4 regions of the Rhodococcus sp. G6(2025) genome follow, and region 2 is predicted to be linked to each of the others. Evidence: riboswitches for the same ligand, from Rfam matches in the RefSeq annotation. Region 2 holds a riboswitch; each other region holds the start of a gene.
What was found. Region 2 has a riboswitch for thiamine pyrophosphate ahead of ACLIVD_RS06325 (3-oxoacyl-ACP reductase). Riboswitches for the same ligand answer to the same signal wherever they lie in the genome.
Positions count from the first base shown of each region.

Region 1: linked by a shared signal. The riboswitch ahead of thiC (phosphomethylpyrimidine synthase ThiC) and the one ahead of ACLIVD_RS06325 (3-oxoacyl-ACP reductase) in region 2 are both predicted to bind thiamine pyrophosphate.
Region 3: linked by a shared signal. The riboswitch ahead of thiO (glycine oxidase ThiO) and the one ahead of ACLIVD_RS06325 (3-oxoacyl-ACP reductase) in region 2 are both predicted to bind thiamine pyrophosphate.
Region 4: linked by a shared signal. The riboswitch ahead of ACLIVD_RS26945 (TenA family protein) and the one ahead of ACLIVD_RS06325 (3-oxoacyl-ACP reductase) in region 2 are both predicted to bind thiamine pyrophosphate.

Region 1 is NZ_CP179750.1:6,401,276-6,405,478, forward strand. It holds gene ACLIVD_RS29710 (exodeoxyribonuclease III) at 1-101, shown strand, start outside; gene ACLIVD_RS29715 (hypothetical protein) at 68-745, opposite strand; gene ACLIVD_RS29720 (GNAT family N-acetyltransferase) at 838-1,200, opposite strand; gene ACLIVD_RS29725 (GNAT family N-acetyltransferase) at 1,301-1,687, opposite strand; TPP riboswitch at 1,821-1,928, shown strand; gene thiC (phosphomethylpyrimidine synthase ThiC) at 1,921-3,567, shown strand; gene thiD (bifunctional hydroxymethylpyrimidine kinase/phosphomethylpyrimidine kinase) at 3,578-4,203, shown strand, end outside.
Region 2 is NZ_CP179750.1:1,316,862-1,321,064, forward strand. It holds gene ACLIVD_RS06305 (CocE/NonD family hydrolase) at 1-110, shown strand, start outside; gene ACLIVD_RS06310 (oxidoreductase) at 151-1,029, shown strand; gene ACLIVD_RS06315 (organic hydroperoxide resistance protein) at 1,051-1,473, opposite strand; gene ACLIVD_RS06320 (MarR family winged helix-turn-helix transcriptional regulator) at 1,476-1,928, opposite strand; TPP riboswitch at 2,001-2,105, shown strand; gene ACLIVD_RS06325 (3-oxoacyl-ACP reductase) at 2,154-2,918, shown strand; gene ACLIVD_RS06330 (LLM class flavin-dependent oxidoreductase) at 2,920-4,203, shown strand, end outside.
Region 3 is NZ_CP179750.1:6,410,406-6,414,608, forward strand. It holds gene ACLIVD_RS29760 (thiazole synthase) at 1-449, opposite strand, end outside; gene thiS (sulfur carrier protein ThiS) at 442-666, opposite strand; gene thiO (glycine oxidase ThiO) at 669-1,736, opposite strand; TPP riboswitch at 1,735-1,847, opposite strand; gene thiE (thiamine phosphate synthase) at 1,872-2,570, shown strand; gene ACLIVD_RS29780 (NUDIX hydrolase) at 2,571-3,329, opposite strand; gene ACLIVD_RS29785 (GlnX family signal transduction membrane protein) at 3,475-4,203, shown strand, end outside.
Region 4 is NZ_CP179750.1:5,827,065-5,831,267, forward strand. It holds gene ACLIVD_RS26935 (carboxylesterase/lipase family protein) at 1-1,424, opposite strand, end outside; gene ACLIVD_RS26940 (NUDIX hydrolase) at 1,534-2,211, shown strand; TPP riboswitch at 2,269-2,364, shown strand; gene ACLIVD_RS26945 (TenA family protein) at 2,358-3,080, shown strand; gene ACLIVD_RS26950 (ABC transporter substrate-binding protein) at 3,065-4,105, shown strand; gene ACLIVD_RS26955 (ABC transporter permease) at 4,083-4,203, shown strand, end outside.

The DNA.
Region 1 (4,203 bases), 2.9 Mb from region 2:
CCCTCGCCGGCCGCGTCGACAAGGCCGAGATCGACCGCAACGAACGCAAGGGCAAGGGCGCCAGCGATCATGCGCCGGTCATCGTCGACCTCGGCGATTGAGAACGCAGCACACCGAGCGCCACAACCGCGCACCCGAATCCGATGAGCACTCCCTGCCCGATGCGCAGTGGGGCGTCGACGTAGAACTGCGGGATGAACAGCGCGAACCCCACTGCCATCGGGATCCCCGCCCACCCGGCGAGTAGCCGGGACCGGGCGATCGCCACGGCGGCAGCGGCTGCGCCGACCGCGACGAGGAGCAGACCGGTGGCGAACAGCGTCGCCTGCGCCGCCCCCATCCGCACGCTTTCGGTGAGGGTTGTGACCGCATTCTCGTCGAGGTCGCTGCCGCCCAGGGCGTGCAGCGCGAACGTTTCGGCCCCGTAATAGGGCAGCGTCAGCCCTGTCCCGATCCACGACGCCGCCACCGCGACCACCGCCGCCCGTTCACCGCCCGTCCCTTTCAGCAGTCCGCTGAGCGCGACGAGCGCAAGCCCGAACGCGATGAATCCGCCGACCGCGGCGAGGTGTGCGACGAGCCACGACGGTGAGGCGAACTCGGCCCGCCCGTCCGGCGCCCCGCCCGCTGCGTAGGGACGCACCAAGGGGTACACGACGAACAGGACGCCGGCGAGGGCGAACAGCGCCGCGGCGCAGATCCGTGCGACCCCGGTACGACTCTCGATCCGATCCGACACGGTCATGACGACTCCTCCATTGTGAGCACCGCTCTCTATGCAGAGCAGTATTCACAGCAGAGTCGCAGATGGCAAGAGCAGTGCTCTCGCGAGTGGGGCTACTCGGCAACCAGGACGTCGAGGTACTCAGGATTGAGCGCCAAGTAGCGCTGGACATACGTGCAGATGGGACGCACTTTCCAGCCACGCCGACGCGCCGAGCCGAGCGCCTCGCCCACGAGGACCGCGGCCAGCCCGCGCCCACCGAACTCTTCCTTGACGACCGTGTGCATGAACGCGACCACCTCGCCCGGCTTCGCGGTGAATCCGGGAATGTCGTCCTCGTCCCGGTAGCCGAGGATGCCGACCAACTCGTCCCCCAGCCACAGATCGAATCGTTCATGGGCAGGGTTGTCGAGCACGCGAGCATCAGCGGCCGTGATGTTCCCCGACGACTCGGAACTGTTCGAAATGTGATCCATGCCACTCATGGAATCAGTAAGGCGGCATCCTCGCGAGCGGAATCGCCGCTCCCGGAACCGTTTCGTTGCCGACGAGTGCCCGATTCGTGGCCCGCCGCAGTCAGCCGTCCACCGGAACGACGAGGTCGCGGTACTCGGGATGCGCCGAAACGAAGCGCTGCACGTACGTGCACACGGGCCGGACCTTCCAGCCGTACCCGCGGGCGAGGTCGAGGGAGCGACCCACCATGAGGGCGGCGAGTCCGCGGTGGCCGAAGTCCTCCACGATCACGGTGTGCATGAACGAGACCACGGGCGCCTGCCGCCCTCGACTCTTCGGGCCCGGCGGCCGAGCGGCCACCACGCCCTCGCCGGCACCGGCGCCGGGCGGGGTGTCCGCGAGGTCGAAATACCCGAGGATGCCGACCAGATCACCACTCAGGCGTAGCTCGAATCGGTTCTGATCGGCGTTGTCGATCACGTCCACAACCTGCGCGTCTGTCAGCATGGCTATCTCCTGGGGGTATGTGTCGTAATCGAAATGTGATGTTCATCACCCTTTATACCGATGCCGGGAACCGCTGTCCAAGTTTCACCCGAATGATTGATCACAGAGATCTCGGTTACAGTTTGTGTGACAACTACACATCCACGGGGGCTCGCACCAGCGGGCTGAGAGGACGGCTAGGGCCGTCGACCGTCGAACCTGTCCGGGTAATGCCGGCGTAGGGAGCATCATCGATGAGCACACACGTATCTACAGCCACGTCCGTCACGACGGGGCCGATCGAGGGCAGCACCAAGCAGTACCTGCTGTCGGGCGACGACATCCGGGTGCCGGTCCGGCGCGTACACCTCACCAACGGTGAACACCTCGACGTGTACGACACGTCGGGTCCGTACACCGACGCGGACGCCACGATCGACCTGGGAGCGGGATTGCCGCATCTGCGCGCACCGTGGATCGCCGGCCGGGAGGGCACCCAACTCGATGCCGCTCGCGCCGGCGTCGTCACCGCCGAGATGCAGTATTGCGCTGCACGCGAGGGTGTTTCACCCGAGACGGTGCGCACCGAGGTCGCGGCGGGACGCGCCGTGATCCCGGCCAACCGCTGCCATCCCGAACTCGAGCCGATGATCATCGGCAAGGCGTTCGCGGTGAAGATCAACGCGAACATCGGCAACAGCGCGGTCACGTCGTCGATCGCGGAAGAGGTCGAGAAGATGGTGTGGGCGACGCGGTGGGGTGCAGACACCATCATGGACCTGTCCACCGGCAAGAACATCCACGAGACACGAGAATGGATCCTGCGCAATTCGCCCGTGCCCGTGGGAACCGTGCCGATCTACCAGGCGCTCGAAAAGGTCGGCGGCGACCCGACCGCGCTCACATGGGAGATCTACCGCGACACCGTGATCGAACAGTGCGAGCAGGGCGTCGACTACATGACGGTCCACGCCGGTGTACTGCTTCGCTACATCCCGCTGACAGCACGTCGGGTCACCGGAATCGTCTCCCGCGGCGGGTCGATCATGGCGGCCTGGTGCCTGGCCCACCATCGAGAGTCATTCCTGTACACCCACTTCGGCGAACTGTGCGAGATCCTCCACCGCTACGACGTCACGTTCTCGCTCGGTGACGGTCTGCGCCCCGGCTCCATCGCGGATGCCAACGACGAAGCCCAGTTCGCGGAACTGCGCACCCTCGGGGAGCTCACGCGGATCGCGAAATCCCATGGGGTGCAGGTGATGATCGAAGGTCCCGGGCACGTCCCGATGCACAAGATCGTGGAGAACGTGCGCCTCGAGGAAGAGTTGTGCGAGGAGGCGCCGTTCTACACGCTCGGGCCGCTCGCCACCGACATCGCGCCGGCGTACGACCACATCACGTCCGCGATCGGCGCGGCGATGATCGCGCAGGCCGGCACCGCGATGCTCTGCTACGTGACACCCAAGGAACACCTGGGACTGCCGAATCGGGACGACGTCAAGACCGGGGTCATCACGTACAAGATCGCGGCGCACGCGGCGGATCTCGCGAAGCAGCATCCGCGGGCGCAGGAGCGGGACGACGCGCTGTCGAAGGCCCGGTTCGAATTCCGCTGGCACGACCAGTTCGCGCTGTCCCTCGACCCGGATACCGCGCGGGAGTTCCACGACGAGACGCTGCCCGCCGAGCCGGCAAAGACGGCCCACTTCTGCTCGATGTGCGGCCCGAAGTTCTGTTCGATGCGGATCTCCGCCGACGTGCGCGAGTACGCACAGCAACATGGACTCGATTCGGTCGAAGCCATCGAGGCGGGCATGGCCGAGAAGTCGAGCGAGTTCGTCGACGCAGGTGGTCGCGTGTATCTGCCCGTCGAGTCCGTCACCTCAGAGAATCGGTAAGGTCCCCTTCGTGAAGCTGCTGCCCCTGACCCCCGACGGCCAGACCCCCGTCCGAGTCCTCACCATCGCAGGCACCGATTCCGGCGGTGGCGCCGGGATCCAGGCCGACTCGCGGACGATGGCGCTGTGCGGCGTCCACGCATGCGTCGCGGTCGCCGCGGTGACGGTGCAGAACTCGGTGGGCGTCAGCGGTTTCCACGAGATTCCGCCGGAGACGGTGGCCGCGCAGGTGCGGTGCGTCGTCGACGACATCGGGGTCGGGGCAGCGAAGACGGGCATGCTGGCGTCGACGGCCATCATCGAGGCCGTCGCCGCCGTGTGCACCGAGGTCGGGATCGGCCGCGACCTACCGGTCCCGCTGGTCGTGGACCCGGTGTGCGCGTCGATGCACGGCGATCCGCTCCTGCACGCCGAGGCGCTGGACGCCGTGCGGAACACGCTGATCCCGATCGCCACGGTGGTCACCCCGAACCTCGACGAGATCCGGTTGATCACCGGCATCGAGGTGGTGGACGACGCGACCGCACGCCGCGCCGCCGAAGCGCTGCACGCGCTCGGGGCGCAGTGGTCGATCGTGAAGGGCGGGCATCTCCGGACGTCGGCGTCGAGCACCGATCTGCTGTTCGACGGCGACAG
Region 2 (4,203 bases):
CGCTCGGACCGATTCTGGCCGACAGCCAACTGAAGCCGCAGCACGTCGCGTTGTCCCCGGATCGGCCGAGTTTCCTCAATCTGCCGCTGGTCGGAGCGCAGGCGTGGTGAAACGTTCACGCCAACTCCCGAGATCCGTAGGGTTGACGCCATGACCAAGTGGACAGCTTCGGACATCGTCGATCAGAGCGGCCGCACGTTCGTCGTCACGGGCGCCAACAGTGGTCTCGGGGAGGTGGCCGCGCGAGCGCTGGGCAAGGCGGGGGCGCACGTCGTGCTGGCCTGCCGTAACACCCACAAGGGGGAGGTCGTCGCACGGTCGATCGGTGACAACGCCGAGGTGCGCCGCCTCGATCTGTCCGACCTCGCCTCGGTGCGCGAGTTCGCCGCCGGTGTCGAGTCCGTCGACGTGCTCGTGAACAACGCCGGCGTGATGGCGGTTCCGCAGCGTACGACCGCCGACGGATTCGAAATGCAGATCGGCACAAACCATCTCGGGCACTTCGCGTTGACCGGCCTGCTGCTCGACAAGATCACCGATCGGGTCGCCACGATGTCGAGTGCGGCACATCAGGCGGGAACGATTCACCTCGACGACCTCAACTGGGAACGCCGCAAGTACAACCGCTGGAGCGCCTACGGGCAGTCGAAACTCGCGAATCTGCTGTTCACGTACGAGTTGCAGCGCAGGCTGTCCGCGGCGGGGTCACCCGTGAAAGCGGTGGCCGCGCACCCCGGTTACGCATCGACCAATCTGCAGGCCCACACCGAGTCGGTGCAGGACAAGCTGATGGCCGTCGGCAACCGGATCTTCGCGCAGTCGGCGGAGATGGGGGCGCTGCCGATGCTGTACGCGGCAACGGCATCCGACGTGATCGGTGGCAGCTACATCGGGCCGGACGGCCTGTTCGAGCAGCGTGGCCATCCGAAGGTGGTGGGCTCCAACAAGAAGTCGCGGGACGAGCACACCGCGCGGGCGCTGTGGGCGCTGTCGGAGGACCTGACGGGCGTCGAGTTCACGTTCGGGTGACGCGACGCCCGTCAGGGTTGCTCAGTCTTCGGTGACCTCGAGGGTGACGTCGATGTTGCCGCGGGTGGCGTTGGAGTAGGGGCACACCTGGTGTGCCTTCTCGGTCAACTCGAGCGCCTCGGCGCGGGGCAGGTGGGGCAGGGAAACCTCGAGAGTGACGGCGAGACCGAATCCGCCGCTGTCCGTCGGGCCGATGCCGACGCGGGCGCCGACGGCCGAGTCGACGACGTTCGCCTTCGCCTGACGGCCGACCAACTGGAGCGCGGAGTGGAAGCACGCCGCGTATCCGGCGGCGAACAGCTGCTCGGGGTTGGTGCCGTCGCCGGACCCGCCCATCTCGGTGGGGATCGCGAGGTTCAGGTCGAGCTTGCCGTCGGACGTGCGGGCGTGGCCGTTGCGGCCTTCTCCGGTCGCGAGGGCTTCGGCGGTGTAGACGATCTTCATGGTTACTTCTCTCCTGTAGGGGTGGTGAAGCTGTGAAGTGACTCGGTGAGCCGCGACAGGGTGTCCCGGAGGGCGACGAGTTCGTCGATCTCCATTCCCGTCGAGTCGGCGAGTTCGGCGGGGATGCCCTCCGCGGCGGCGCGGAGGGCCGCACCCTTCTCGGTGAGGTGGATCCCGACCCGGCGCTCGTCGGCCGAGGAGCGCCGGCGTTCGACCAGTCCCAGGGTTTCGAGCCGCTTGAGCAGTGGAGACAGCGTGCCGGTGTCGAGGTCGAGGGCGTCGCAGATCTCACGTACTCCGCGGCCGTCCCGTTCCCAGAGCACCAACAGCACGAGGTACTGCGGGTAGGTCACTCCCAACGAGTCGAGCATCGACCGGTATCTCGCCGTCATGGCCCGGGAAGCCGAGTACAGGGCGAAGCACACCTGGCGGTCGAGGGTGAGGTTGTCGGTCACCACTGAATAGTTGCATACAACTAGGTTGTGCACAACCAAGAACTGGAATCGGTGATTGCGCTTACACTGTTGGCCAGTGACACGGGGTGCTGCCCGGCGACGAGCCGGACGGCTGAGAACAGACCCGTCGAACCTGAACTGGGTAATGCCGGCGAAGGGATGTCGCGGAGACGCCCGTATGCGCTCATCCGATGTCTCGTCGCCGACCGAACGGAAGGTGACAGCATGCAGCTCGACAAGCAGATCGTCCTGGTGACCGGCGGTGGGCGGGGCCTCGGCGCCGCCATCGTGCGGTCGTTCGCGGCGCAGAACGCGCGGGTGATCGTGAACTACCGGAACAGCCGGGACGCGGCCGAAGAACTCGCGGCGTCCCTGGGCGCGGACCGTGCGGTCGCGCTCCGGGCCGACGTCACCGATGCCGGACAGGTGGCGGCCCTGTTCTCCGCGGCGGAGGAGCACTTCGGCTCCCCGGTGACCACGGTGATCAACAACGCGCTCGCCGACTTCTCCTTCAACGGCGACGCACGCGACAAGGCGGACGTCATCACGTGGGAGTCCTTCGACTCGCAGCTGCGTGGCAGCGTGAAGGCGACGCTGCACACGACGCAGGCCGCGCTGCCGGGCATGCGTACGCTCGGGTTCGGCCGGATCGTGAACATCGGCACCAACCTGTTCCAGAACCCCGTCGTCCCGTACCACGACTACACGGCCGCCAAGGCCGCCGCGCTGTCGCTGACCCGCACCCTCGCCGCCGACCTCGGTCCCGACGGCATCACCGTCAACATGGTCTCGGGCGGGCTGCTCCGCACCACCGACGCGAGCGCCGCCACTCCCGACGAGGTATTCGACCTCATCGCGGCGAGCACCCCGCTGCAGCGCGTCACCACCCCGGACGAATTCGCCGACGCGGTGCTGTTCTTCGCGTCCCCGTGGTCGCGGTCGGTGACCGGCCAGAACCTCGTCGTCGACGGCGGACTGGTCAAGGACTGACATGACCGACGTCCGGCAACTGCACTTCAACGCATTCCTCTACAGCTGCGGGCACCACGGCGCCGCGTGGCGGCACCCCTCGTCCCAGGTGGAGCGACTCTGCGACATCGCCTACTACGAGGAGTTGGCGCAGACCGCGGAGCGGGGCTGCCTCGACGCGGTGTTCTTCGCGGACGGGCATTCGGTGCGCGACCCCGCATCCGGAGGCATGTGGTTCCTGGAACCGCTCACCGCGCTGTCCGCGATGGCGCGGGCGACGGAGCGGGTCGGACTGGTGACGACGGTGTCCACCACGTTCTACACACCGTTCCACGCCGCCCGGATGCTGGCGTCGCTCGACCACATCAGCGGCGGCCGCGCCGGCTGGAACGTGGTGACGTCGATGTTCGACGCCGAAGCGCGCAACCACGGGCTCGAGGAGATGCCGCCGCACGACGAACGCTATTCGCGTGCCGCGGAATTCGTCGACGTGGCACTCGCCCTGTGGGATTCGTGGGCGCCCGACGCGCTCGTGCTCGACCGGGACGGCATCTTCGCGGACCCGGCCAAGGTGAAGCCGGTCGAGCATCGGGGAAAGCATTTCCTCGTGGACGGTCCGCTGAACGTGCCGCACTCGCCGCAGGGTCGTCCCGTGCTGTTCCAGGCGGGCGCGTCCGATCAGGGCCGCGACCTGGCCGCCCGGTGCGCCGAGGGCATCTACGCCGTCGCCTACGACCTCACGGCCGCGCAGAGCTACTACGACGACGTGAAGCGGCGCATCCGCGCGGCGGGCCGCGACGCCGACGCGGTGACCGTGATGCCCGGTCTCGTGACCTATGTCGGTTCGACCACCGAGGAGGCCCGGCGGAAGAAGGCGGAACTCGACGCGCTCCTGCCCGTCGAACAGTCTCTGGCGCAGTTGTCGATGTTCGTCCAGCAGGACTGCAGTGCCTGGGAACTGGACGCTCCCGTTCCCGCGCTGCCGCCGCTGTCGGAGTTCACCGGGCCGCAGGGCCGGTACGACACGATCCTGCGGATCATCGAGAAGGACCGTCCCACCGTGCGGTCGCTGCTGGGCACGTTGGCGGCCGGCGGTGGCCACTGCACCATGATCGGAACCCCGGAATCGATCGCCGACGAGATCGAAACGTGGTTCCGCCGCGGCGGGGCCGACGGCTTCAACCTGATGCCGCCGCTCTACCCGAACGGCCTCGCAGACTTCGTCGACGAGGTGATCCCCGTCCTGCAGAAGCGTGGGCTGTTCCGCGCGGAGTATGAGACAGAGACTCTGCGCGACCATCTCCGG
Region 3 (4,203 bases), 2.9 Mb from region 2:
TCGAGCCTGCGGGCCAGCACCGGGTCGTCGGTGGTGTACGGCAGGACGACGAAACCGTCGTCGACCAGTTGCTCTGCAGCGCTGACCAACTCGATGGCGTCGGGCATCAGGGTGCGTTCGTCGGCGATGACCTCGAGCTTCACCCAGTCGGTCTCGAGCGCCTCACGGGCGAGTTGCGCCGTCAGCACCGCCTCGGCCGCACCGCGACACCCGGCCGTGTTGGGCAGCGGCGCGATGTCGAGCCGGCGCAGCAGGTCCAGCACACCGGTGCCGCCTGCGGCGTCGACGCGGCGCATCGCGACCGTGGTCAGCTCGGTGCCGGACGCGACGAGCGCCTCTTCGAGCACCGTGAGGTTGGCGGCGCCGCCGGTGCCCATGATCAACCGTGAACCGAACGTGCGGCCCGCGATCGTGAGGCCCTTCTGCACGCCGGGCGTCGCGTCAGCCACCCTGCACCGCCGTGAGGATCTCGATCTCCCAGCCCCGGACCACGAGCTCGTCCCACCGGGCGCGCGGGAACACGGCGCCGTTCACTGCCACCGCGATGCCTTTGGTGGGCAGGTTCAGCACCTCCAGCAGCCCGGTGACGGTCAACGGTTCCGTGAACTCGTGGTCCTCGCCGTTGACGCTGATGCCGATCGGCACCACTAGTTGCTGCTCACTCATCTCTACCTCGCTACTTTCTCGAAACGTTCGGGGTCGGCGGCTTTCGCCTCGACCAGTGCCGAGCCCTCCAACAATGCCACCGTCGCGTCGGCGGTCACCGGGGTGAGCAGGATGCCGTTACGGCCGTGTCCCGTCGCCACCACGACCCGATCGGACACCCGGCCGATCAGCGGCAGGTTGTCCGGGGTCATCGGGCGCAGACCTGCCGAGGTCTCGCGCAGTTCGTACTCGCCGATGGCGGGCATCAGCGCCTCGGCGTCCGCGATCAGGTCTCGCACGCCGGCCACCGTGACCTGCGTGTCGTTGCCCGACTCGTACTGGGTGGCACCGACGACGATGCCGTCGGCCCGTGGCACCAGGTAGGCGGGCCTGCCGTGCACGCTGCCGCGGATGGTGCGGCCGGGCGCGGGGGTCACCCCGGGACGCGAGCGCAACCGCAGGATCTCGCCCTTCACGGGGCGAACCGGAAGCCCGGGCCACAGGGCCGGTGACGCGATGCCCGCGGTGACGACGATCTGGTCCGTGCTCAGCCGGTCGAGGCTGTGCACGGCCTCCCCGATCAGCTCCACTCCGGCGTCGACGGCGCACCGCTGCAACGCCTGCAACAGCAGCCTGTTGTCCACGGCCAGTTCGTCGACGGCCAAAAGTCCCAACCGGACTCCGCGACCCAGCATCGGCTCGAGGGCCCGAACTTCGGCGCGACCCAGGATCTGCAGTTCCCGCCCCTGCGCACCCACCCATTCGGCGATGGTCCGCAGGTCCTCCGCGTCGGCGCCGTCCAGCGCGACGGTGAGCGAACTCTCCGACGTGAACAGCTCGACGCCGGCCCCGGCCTCGAGTTCCTTCCCGAATTCGGGCCACCGGTCGAGCGACGCGCTCCCCAGTTCGAGGACGCTCTCCTCGCCGGGCCAGCCCTCGGACAACGGGGCGAGCATGCCGCCCGCCACCCAGGACGCTCCCGAACCGATCGACGGGTCGTACAGCCGTACCGACCACCCGTTGCGGGCTGCGCGCCACGCAATGGACAGGCCGATCACTCCGCCTCCGACGACGGATACCGATCTCGCCATTGAACTCCACCTCACTTCCTGCGCCGGCATGATCCGGGTCAGGTATGACGGTCGGGCTCGGCGTGAGCCCCTCTCAGCCCCACGTTCCCCGGGACTCCCGTGTTGCACTTTCACCGTAGAGGCTACCGTCATGCCGTGACCACCTCGCATCACAGCAACCTCACGGACCGTCGGCGCCGCCTCGGAACAGCACGTTTGTACCTGTGCACCGATGCTCGGCGCGAGAAGGGCGACCTGGCGCAGTTCGCCGAGGCCGCACTGTCCGGCGGCGTCGACATCATCCAGCTCCGCGACAAGGGCTCGGCCGGAGAGAAGAAGTTCGGCACGATGGACGCCCGGGACGAACTGGCGGCACTGTCGGTGCTCGCGGCCGCGGCCAGGCGGCACGGAGCGCTGCTCGCGGTCAACGACCGCGCCGACATGGCGCTGGCGGCCGGGGCCGACGTGCTGCACCTCGGCCAGGGCGACCTGCCCGTCCCGTACGCACGGACCGTGGTGGGTTCCGACGTCCTGATCGGCCGCTCCACCCACAGTCGCGCGCAGGCCAGTCTCGCGGCGATCGAGGACGGCGTCGACTACTTCTGCACCGGTCCGGTGTGGGCCACCCCCACCAAGCCGGGGCGGACCGCGTCGGGCATCGATCTGGTGCGATCGACCGCCGACTCGGAGCCGAACCGCCCGTGGTTCGCGATCGGCGGCATCGACGAGTCCCGCGTTCCGGAGATCCTCGCCGCGGGGGCCTCCCGCATCGTCGTCGTGCGGGCCGTCACCGAGGCCCGCGACCCGCAGGCCGCCGCGCGCTCGCTGTCCGCCCTGTTGCAGCAGAACGCGTAGTTACGGCTGGTCCAGCCAGTCCAGCACCGTAGCGGGCGGCAGGACCACGACTGTGGCCGGCAACTGTTCGATCAGGTCGGGGTCGGTGGTGACGAATGCCGTCACCGTTCCCAGTGTGGTGCCGTGGCCGGCCGGTTCGGCGAGGCTGCCGACCGCGTCCAGGGCTTCGAGCACCTCGACGCGCGGCAACCACCCGTAGGTGCCGTCGGGCAGGTGCACCGTGCGGGGCAGTGCCTTCGACAACTGCGCCAGCGCGCCGCGTTCGCCCAGCACGTCGTGCCGGTCGAGCAGCAATCGCACCTCGGTGGTGCGCAGTTGCGGCCACCCCGCTTCGAATCCCGGGTGCAGCGGCAACCCGGCGACGTCGGTTTCCCGCACCCAGCGCAGTTCGGTGCTCTCGCCGTTCGCGACGGTGGGCAGTGGGCGCTCGGCGTCGGCAATCACCGTGGTGTAACTCCAGCCGCTCGCGGCCTTCATCGTGACGACCTCGGTGCGGACGCGGATGGCCGCGCTCTCGATGCCGGCTTCCTCGTGGGCCTCGCGTACCGCGGCGTGGGTGGTGGTCTCGTGGCTGTCCCGGGCACCGCCGGGCAACGCCCACGTACCGCCCTGGTGACTCCAGACCGCACGGTGCTGCAGCAGCACGGCCGGCGTCTCGTCGGGGAGCGGCGCACGCAGCAACAACCCGGCCGCACCGTGCTTGCCCCAATGACGACTGCCGTCCGGCCCGGTTGCCCAACCGTCACCGTCACCACGCATCGACTACCCCTGTCCGACCTGATGGGTCTCCCTGCAGTTCCCTCACACTAACGGTTTCTTCCGGAACTGCCCGTCGGCAGTCGTGAACCGACCGCTGCTTATATGCTCCCCACAAGGTGCGGCCATGACACGGGAGGGGTGCGAGGTGGTTCTGCGTGAGGCACCGTCGATCGAACCCCACGGCAGCCGCGCATTGTCTGCCGTCGCGGACGACGACGTCGACCCCGCGGTGGCACGCCGCAAGGAACTGCGCGCGTTCCTGGAGTCGACTCCCGCCAAACTCACCGCCCTCGGAGCCCTCCTGGTCCTGCTCACACTCGCGGCCGGGTTGGTGGCCGCCTCGACGGTGAACAGCAGGGAAGCCACTCTCGACAGCGTCCTCGCGGAGACGGAACCACTGTCGTTCTCGGCGCAGAACCTCTACAGCGCCCTGTCCGTGGCGGATGCCGCGGCCACGACGGCGTTCATCTCCGGCGGTCTCGAACCTCCCGAACTCCGCGACACCTACGCGCAGGCGATCGGCACGGCCTCCGCCGACCTGGTGTACGCGTCGGGCGGTCTCGCGGCGAGCGACGTGGACAGCCGCCGTCTGCTGGCCTCCATCTCCAGCGACCTCAGCGTCTACGCCGGTCTCGTCGAGACCGCGCGGGCCAACAATCGCACCGGCCATCCCGTCGGCGCGGCCTACCTCAGCGAGGCGTCCACGCTGATGCAGACGAGCATGCTGCCGATGGCGCAGCAGTTGCACGCCCAGCAGGAGGCTGACGTCGCGGACACGCAACGGGACTACTCCCGCCCGCCCTGGCTGGCGCTGATCCTGATCCTCGTCGCGCTCGTCGCGCTGCTCGGCGCCCAGATCGTCATCGCGAGACTC
Region 4 (4,203 bases), 3.5 Mb from region 2:
GACCCGTCCAGCGCGGCGGGGACACCGTGCCGCGCGAACGCGAGCCACCGGCGCTGGATCCGGCCCGACACCTCGAGCGCCGTCTTCCGGCCGCCGAGCCAGAACGTCGGGTCGATGTTGAGGGTGTCGAAATTGCCGAAGACGTACGGGAGTTCGGTGGCGTGGCCGGCTCCGATCCGTGCGGCCTTGAGCATCGGCGTGGCCTGATCGAACCGGTACATCCACGTCGGCGAGTGCCGGCTGTGGGCGTCGGCCACCCACAGGGCGGGCATCCGGAACGCGGCGTCCCTCGACATCGCGAGCGCGCCCTTCGGCTTTCCGCGGTCCGGGTACGCCGACAGGATGTCGGCGAGGCGGGCGGCGGGCAGTTCCGGGTGATCGGCCGCGATCGCCCTCAACATCTCCTGCACCGAATCCGACGTGACCGGCAGCAGAGGAGATTTCATGAACTTGAAGATCGACGACTCGTCCTTGTTGGAACCGATGATGAGAGGGATGCGGTGGGAGTGCCCCTTCTGGAACGCGGCCACCGGGTAACGGGGCAGGAAGTCGCGGTCCACCACGGGCGCCATCGCGAGCGTGCCCGGAATCCTCGTCGGCACCTCGTTGACGAGCGTGTCGCTGGCCTCGATCACCGTGCGGTACGGAAGGTGCAGCAGGGTGTCGATCTGCGCGGGTTCCACCTCGAGGATGTCGAGGAACTGTTTCGCGACGGTGGCCGCCCGCTCGCTCCCGTAGACCGACGTGGCGGGCGGGCTCTGGGCGATCGCGCGGTGGAACAGCCCCTCCGCGCTCGGACACGTCATCAGCGTGGTGATCGACCCGGCTCCGGACGACTCCCCGAACACCGTCACCTCGTCCGGGTCACCGCCGAACGACGCGATGTTGTCGCGGACCCATTCGAGGGCTGCGACCTGGTCGCGCAGCCCACAGTTGGTCTCGAACACTCGCTCGGCCGTCGAGAACGACGACAGGTCGAGGAAGCCGAGCGCTCCCACCCGGTAGTTGAACGAGACCAGCACGACGTCGCCGATTGTGGACAGGATGCGCCCGTTGTAGATGCCCTGAGCTGCGGTTCCCAGGCAGTAGGCACCGCCGTGGATCCACACCATCACCGGCCGCGGGGTGCCGTCGGGTCTCGGGGCCCAGACGTTGACGGACAGGCAGTCCTCGTCCATCTCGAGTCCCGCGTCGATGGGGACGGCGGTGCCGTGCCCCTGCGGCGCCATCGGGCCGAAGTCGACGCAGTCGCGCACACCCTCCCACGGTGCGGGCGGGGCCGGGGCGCGGAACCGCAGATCGCCGACGGGGGCCGCGGCGAACGGAATGCCCTTCCACGCGTAGACGTCGCCCTCGGGGTAGCCACGCACCTCACCGTCCCGCGCGCGGACGACGAGCGTGTCGCCGGACTTGTCGACCTCCACGGAATCTCCTCACGCATCACGTTCCGGGAATCTCTCGCCAAACTACCAACGATGAGCAGGCAGGACCGATCGAACGCGACATAGATCAACAGTGCGCTAACATTCCCGCGTGGCCGCATGGACCGATTCCGAGGGCAGGAGCCTCCTCGACTACCCGCGCCCGTCCGTGGCGGTCGACGTCGCCGTCCTCACCGTCGACGGCCCGGAACTGAAAGTTCTTGTGGTTCCCCGTCGTTCGGGCCGGACCGCCCTCCCCGGCACGTTCCTCCACCAGGGTGAGCGACTGCGGGACGCCGCCGAGCGGTGCCTGCGGATCAAGGCCGGCCTGACGGGCACCGAATTCCATCAGCTGGCGATGCTGGACGATCCCGGCCGCGACGATCGCGGGTGGGTGCTGTCGATGACGCACGGCGCCGCGCTGCCCCGCACGGCGCTCCCCCGCGACACGATGTTGGTCACCGTCGACGACGACCGGGTGACGCAGGACCTGGCGTTCGACCACGCGGACGTCGTCGCCCTCGCCGTCGCCGACCTGAGAGAGCGGTACGCGCGGGCCGTCGACCCGTCCGGCCTGGCCGGCGACACGTTCACGGTGCTCGAACTCCGCCGGGTGTACGAGGTGGTGTTCGGGCGTCCACTGCCGAAGGACTCGTTCCGGCGGCACCTGATGCCGGCCCTCGAGAACACCGGCGACATGGCCGTCGTCGGAACCGGCCGGCCCGCGGAGATCTACCGGCGCGGCCCCGCACCCCTCCCGCCGAGCGCGGCCGCGTTCCTCGCCGGCTGAGCCCCTCCACCGACCCTGGCCTTTCCGCCCGCGGCACGGCCGGTGCTAGGGTCGGCTTGTTCTGACACGGGGTGCTCCGCACGGGCGGGGCTGAGAACACACCCGGGAACCTGCTCAGGTAATGCTGACGAAGGGATGTCAACGTTGTGAATAGCTCTGTCCAAGATGCTGCCGGCGCCGGCCAGCACGCCCGATTCACGGACCACTTGTGGGACCGGACCAAGGTGCTGCGCGAGGCGATCGACGAACTCGAGTTCCTGCGCCGCCTCGGCGACGGAACGCTGCCGCTGGACGTGTTCCGCACGTACATCGAGCAGGATTTCCTGTACCTGACCGGGTACGCGAAAGCCCTTTCACTGGTGGCCGCGCACGCGCCGGGCCCGGTCGAGGCCGGCTTCTGGGCGGGCTCGGCCGCGGAGGCCGCCACGGTCGAGGCCGCGTTGCACCAGAATCTGCTGACCAGCGGACGACTCCCCGAGTCGGACGCGGAGCCGCTGCATTCGCCTGCCTGCCTCGGGTACATCTCCTACCTGACGGCCGTCGCCGCCACCGAGCCGTACGCGGTGGCCGCCGCGGCAGTGCTGCCCTGCTTCTGGATCTACGCCGACGTCGGGCACCGGCTCGCGGCGAGCGCCCGTGAGGTGCTCTCCACCGACCCGTCGCACCCGTACGCACAGTGGGTGACCACCTACGACGCGGAGGAGTTCCACGCCGCCGTCGCGAGGGCCCGCGAACTCGTGGACGCGGCGGCCGAGGCCGCGACCGATGCTCAGCGCGAGGCGATGGCGGAGGCGTTCGTGATCGCCAGCCGCTACGAACTCATGTTCTGGGACACCGCTCTCAACAAGCAGGAATGGCCGGCGTCGTGACACTCTTCTCTCGTACCAAGCGCGCTGCCACCGCAGCCGTCGTCCTGGTCTCCGCCCTGTCGCTGCTCACCGGTTGCGCCGGTGACTCCCAGTCCGGCGACACCATCCGGTTCGCACTCGACTGGACACCGAACACCAACCACACCGGCCTGTTCGTCGCCCAGCAGGAAGGCTGGTTCGCGGACGCCGGCCTCGACGTGCAGGTGCTGCCCTACAACGACACCTCGCCCGACACCCTGGTCGACGCCGGCAACGCGGAGTTCGGGGTGAGCTTCCAGAGTTCGGCGACGTTCTCGAAGGCCGCGGGCGCACAGACCACGTCGGTGATGGCTCCGCTGCAGCACTGGGCGACGGGCATCGCGGTGAAGGCGGATCGCGCCGACATCACCCGCCCCCGGGATCTGGACGGCAAGATCTACGCCGGGTTCGCGGACCCGGACGGCGAGGAGACGCTGAAGCAGATCATCCGCAACGACGGCGGCAAGGGCGAATTCACCACCGTCACGCTCGGCACCTCGGCGTACGAGGCCGTGTACTCCGGCACCGCCGACTTCACCGTCTCGTTCTTCGGCTGGGAGGGCATCGAGGCCGAGCACCAGGGCACGCCGATGCGTTACTTCCACTACACCGACTACGGCTTCCCGGATGCGTACGCTCTCGTCATCGAGGGCAACGAGGAGTGGATGGCCGACCATCCCGAGCAGGCCCGCAAGTTCGTCCAGGCCCTGCAGCGCGGATACCAGTTCGCCGCCGACCGGCCGGACGAGGCCGCGCAGATACTGATCGACGCCAACCCCGGCGCCTTCACCGACGAGTCCCTCGTGCGGGAGAGCCAGCAGATGCTGTCCTCCGAGTACATGAAGGACAGTTCCGGCAAGGTCGGGACACAGACGGCCGAGCAGTGGGCGGGGTACTCCGGTTTCCTGTTCCAGCACGGCCTGCTCACCGGCCCCGACGGGGCACCGCTGACCACGGAACCCGACTGGTCGACGTACTTCACCAATGAGTACCTCACTCAGCCCTGACCCGAGTCTGCGCACCACGGCCCCGGGCACGTCCCCGCTGCTGCGGCGGGTGCTGCCCGCGGTCGTGGTCGTGGCACTGCTGGTCGTCGCGTGGCAGG